DNA from 2 places in the Embleya sp. NPDC056575 genome. Region 1 is predicted to be linked to the other one. Evidence: riboswitches for the same ligand, from Rfam matches in the RefSeq annotation. Region 1 holds a riboswitch; the other holds the start of a gene.

Region 1 (2,196 bases):
CCGAAGGCCATCGGCACCCCGAACCGCTGGGTGGTGCCGACCGCGATGTCGGCGCCCATCGTGCCGGGCGCGCGCAGCACGGTGAGCGCGAGCAGGTCGGCGGCGACCGCCACCAGGGCGCCCTGCGCGTGCGCGGCCTCGATCACCGGGGTCAGGTCGCGGACCAGACCGTCGGTGCCCGGGTACTGGAGCAGCACCCCGAAGCAGCCGCCCTCGGGCAGCCCCTCGGCGGTGTCGGCGACCACGACCTCGATGCCCAGCGCCCGCGCGCGCGTGCGCACCACGGCGATGGTCTGCGGCAACGTGGCCGCGTCCACGACGAACACGTCGCTCTTGGCCCGTCCGGCCCGGCGGGCCAGCGTCATCGCCTCGGCGGCGGCGGTGGACTCGTCGAGCAGCGAGGCGCCGGCCACGTCCAGGCCGGTCAGGTCGGTGACCACGGTCTGGAAGTTGAGCAGCGCCTCCAACCGGCCCTGGGAGATCTCCGGCTGGTAGGGCGTGTAGGCGGTGTACCAGGCCGGGTTCTCCAGCACGTTGCGGGTGATCACCGGCGGGGTGAAGGTGCCGTGGTAGCCGAGCCCGATCATCGAGGTCAGCACGGTGTTGCGGGAGGCCAGCTCGCGCAGTTCGGCCAGCACCTCGGCCTCGGTGCGCGCGGCCGGCAACTCGAAGCCCGCGAGCGCGCGGATCGCGGCGGGCACCGCCGCGTCGGTCAGCTCGTCCAGGGACCCGTAGCCGATCGCGGCGAGCATCTTCGCCTGTTCGTCGGTGTCCGGACCGATGTGCCGGCCGGTGAACGGCGACGCGGCCTCCAGGCCGGTCAACGAGCCGGGGCCGGAGGGGAGTACGGCGTGAGCACGCGTCGGGGCAGGGGTGCGCGGTGTCATCGCGAAAGGCCTCCTGGATCGCTCCTGGACGGACACGCGGGTCGCGCGCCCACCGGCCTCCCCCTCTGTCATCGGTACCTGAGAGCTTCACCCCGCCCGGAACACCGGCGGGGCCGGTCCCACGAACGCGATTTGCACCGTCGGCGAGGATCCGACCCGACTCGGCGAGCCACGTGCGGATCCTGCTTTCCAGAGTGCCCACGACCACGCGGTACGGGTGCCTGAGAGATTCCGGGGAGGAGTTGCTCCTTCGGCGCCTCGTGCGGACGACACGAGAACTCTCCCGCGCGAACGTAATGGGCGGCTTCAACGGTATCAGCGTGGCATCGGATGCGGACGGGACGCCAGGCCGGAGGGGTGCGGGTTGTCAGGTCGACGGGGGCGGCGGAGGCGGCGGGCCGGGGTCGGCGGACCCGGCGGACCGGTCGCCCGGGCCGCCCGTGCCCGGCAGGGGCAGCGGCTCCCCCGGGCGCAGCGCCGGGTCGGCGAGCGCGAACGTGCGCACCCGGCCCGGTTTTCCGCCCGGGACCTCGAACCGCACCGTGACGCGGCCGACGCCGCTGCCCTGGACCCAGCCGGGGCCGAAGTCCTCGTGGACCACGTCCTGGCCGGGGGACCAGGAGACCCGCTCGGGGCCGGCCTCGACGGGCTCCTCCCCCGTCGGCCCCGTGTCGTCGTCCTCCGGCTCCTCCGCCGGCGTGTCGGCGGCGCCGAACAGGTCCTGCTGGGCGAAGTCGGCCAGGCCGCTGACGCCCACCCCGAGCAGCCGCACCCCGCCCGTGACGTCCACCTGGGCGGCCAGGCGGCGGATCGTCTCGCGCACCACGCCCGGGTCGTCGGTGGGGCCGCGCAGCGTCTCCGAACGGGTGAGCGTGCTGAAGTCGTAGCGGCGCAGCTTCAACACGATGGTGCGGCCGGAGCGGCCGGCCGCGCGCAGCCGCTCCACGCAGCGGATCGAGAGGCGGTCCAATTCCCTGGTGATCCGCTCGCGGTCGACCAGGTCGGTGGCGAAGGTGTCCTCGACCGACACCGACTTGGCGTCCCGGTCGGCCACCACCGGACGCGCGTCCAGGCCCGCGGCCAGGACGTGCAGGCCGTGTCCGTGCGCCTGGCCCAACAGGCGCACCAGTTCGCTCTCGTCCACCGCGGCCAGGTCGGCGACGGTGTCCAGGCCGGCCCGGCGCAGCACGTCGCCGGTGGCCGGGCCGACCCCGGGCAGCGCGCGCACCGGGAGCGGGTCGAGCATCGCCCGTTCGCTGCCGGGCACCACGACGCACAACCCGTCGGGCTTGTCCGCCTCGGAGGCGAT
Region 2 (2,196 bases), on a different contig from region 1:
CCGCCACGTAGGCCATCGCGATCGGCATGCCGAGCGTCGGCGACGGCGCGCCGGAGGTGACCTCGCCGACCCGCTCGCCGCTGTCCGCGTCCACCACCGGGTAGCCGGCGCGCGGGACCCGCTTGCCCGGCGAGGTCAGCCCGACCAGCGTGCGGCGCACGTCCGCCTCCGCCGCGGCCAGCGCCTCGCGGCCGACGAAGTCCTCGGGCTTGTCCAGCCGGACCACCCGGCCCAGGTTGGCCTCGTACGGCGTGGTGTCCCGGGTCAGCTCGTGGCCGTACAGCGGCATGCCCGCCTCCAGGCGCAGCGTGTCCCGGCAGGACAGGCCGGCCGGCACCAGCCCGTGCGGCTTGCCCGCGGCCAGCAGCGCGTCCCACAGCGCGACCGCGTCGCCGGGCGCGGCGAACAGCTCGAAGCCGTCCTCGCCGGTGTAGCCGGTGCGGGCGAGCAGCACCGGTACGCCCGCGACCTCGGTGCGCAGGATCGCGTAGTACTTGAGCGCGGGCAGGTCGGCGTCGGTCAGCGAACCGACGATCTCCGTCGACGCGGGCCCCTGCACGGCGAGCAGCGTGTACTCCTCGGACGCGTCGCGCACCGTGGCGTCGAAGTCGCTCGCGCGGTGCTTCAGGCTGCCCGCCACCACGTCGGCGTTGGACGCGTTGGCCACCACCACGAAGTGCTCTTCGCCGAGCCGGTACACGATCAGGTCGTCGACGATGCCGCCCTCCTCGGTGCAGATCATCGTGTACCGGGCTCGGTCGATCCCGATCTTCGAGACGAAACCGACCAGGGCGTGGTCGAGCGCGCGGGCGGCATCCGGGCCGGTGACCTCGATCTCGCCCATGTGGGTGAGGTCGAACAGGCCGGCCGTGGTGCGCACCGCGGTGTGCTCGTCCCGCTCGCTCCCGTACCGCAGCGGCATCCGCCACCCGGCGAAGTCGGTCATCGTGGCCCCGAGCGCGTCGTGCACGGCGTCGAGCGGGGTCCGGCGGTCGGTGGTCATGCGAAGACTCCTTCGAAGGGACGCCGGCGGAAGCCCCCGGCGGGCGCGGACCGGTCCGGGGCATGCCGGACGGCGCGGACCCGGGCGCGGGCCCGAGGTGCGACGAAAGGTGACGGGTGCTGCGGCCCGTACCGGAACGAGGACGGGCCCCGGATCAAGAACCGGAACGAGTACGAGAACGAATTCGAGGACAAAGGGGGCTCCCTGCCATGGCGTTCAGCCCTTTTCGGCCAAAGTCGGTCGAAAAGTGGGGTGCCCTCCCCTTCTGTCATCGGAACCTGAGAGCTTCATCCCGTCCGCCGCTGCCGCGTCGGACCGGGATTTGCACCGTGGGTGAGCCGCACCGACGGTGCGCCTGCTTTCCAGAAGTGCCTGACCCATGCGGTATCGGTGCCTGAGAGATTCCGGGGAGGAGTTGCTCCTTCGGCGCCCCGCTCGATGGCGAGGACTCTCCCGCGTGGGGTCGACGGCCGTTATGTGGTTGTGCCCGGCATGCTAGCGCGTGTCGTCAATCCCCCGCCGGGGCCGGGGAGCGCCGGCGCCCGCTCGCGCCCTCGGTACGACACCATGCGCAGGGCACGTGGGTTCGGGACATCAGGGGAGGATTCGTGGAGACGGATTCGGCGGGGGCGCATACCGGCGCCGCGGCGGGCGGCGTGTTGACCCCCCGGTCCGTGCACGACCTGCGGGAGGAGCGGCATCGGGCGGGGGAGCGGGACGGGGTCCGGCAGGTGGACGTGCTGTCCTACCCGGCCTCGTGCGTGCTCGTGGTGACCGGCCTGCCGGGCGCGGGCAAGAGCACGCTCCTGGCCCGGGTGGTCGCCGCCGGGCCCGCGGTCGCGGTCCTGGACGCCGACCTGGTCCGGGCCCGCTGGGCGATGCGGGTGGGGCGGCTGCCGTACCGGGCCTACCGACCGCTGGTGCGGCTGTCGCACTACGGCGAGGTGGCCCGGGCGCTGCGCGGCCCCGGCGCGGTGGTCGTGCACGACAGCGGCCGCAATCCGATCCTGCGCCGGATACTGGTGCGCGCGGCCCGGCGGCGCGGCATCCCGGCACACGCGCTGCTCCTGGACGTCACGGCCCATCAGGCGCTTTCCGGCCAACGTGCGCGCGGGCGCGGGGTGTCCACCGCGGTGTTCGCCCGACACCACCGGGAATGGCGTGCGCTGCTCGCCCGGCTCGCCCCGTGGCTG

What was found. A riboswitch is a leader RNA that binds a small molecule or an ion and turns the genes downstream of it on or off. The one in region 1 is predicted to bind glycine.
Region 2: linked by a shared signal. The riboswitch ahead of gcvT (glycine cleavage system aminomethyltransferase GcvT) and the one ahead of gcvP (aminomethyl-transferring glycine dehydrogenase) in region 1 are both predicted to bind glycine.

Annotation. Positions count from the first base shown of each region.
Region 1 is NZ_JBHTVA010000048.1:31,697-33,892, forward strand. Features, by position in the region: gene gcvP (aminomethyl-transferring glycine dehydrogenase) at 1-887, opposite strand, end outside; glycine riboswitch at 1,087-1,183, opposite strand; gene ACFRCG_RS31960 (DNA polymerase IV) at 1,255-2,196, opposite strand, start outside.
Region 2 is NZ_JBHTVA010000046.1:83,095-85,290, reverse strand. Features, by position in the region: gene gcvT (glycine cleavage system aminomethyltransferase GcvT) at 1-1,003, opposite strand, end outside; glycine riboswitch at 1,376-1,469, opposite strand; gene ACFRCG_RS31455 (AAA family ATPase) at 1,612-2,196, shown strand, end outside.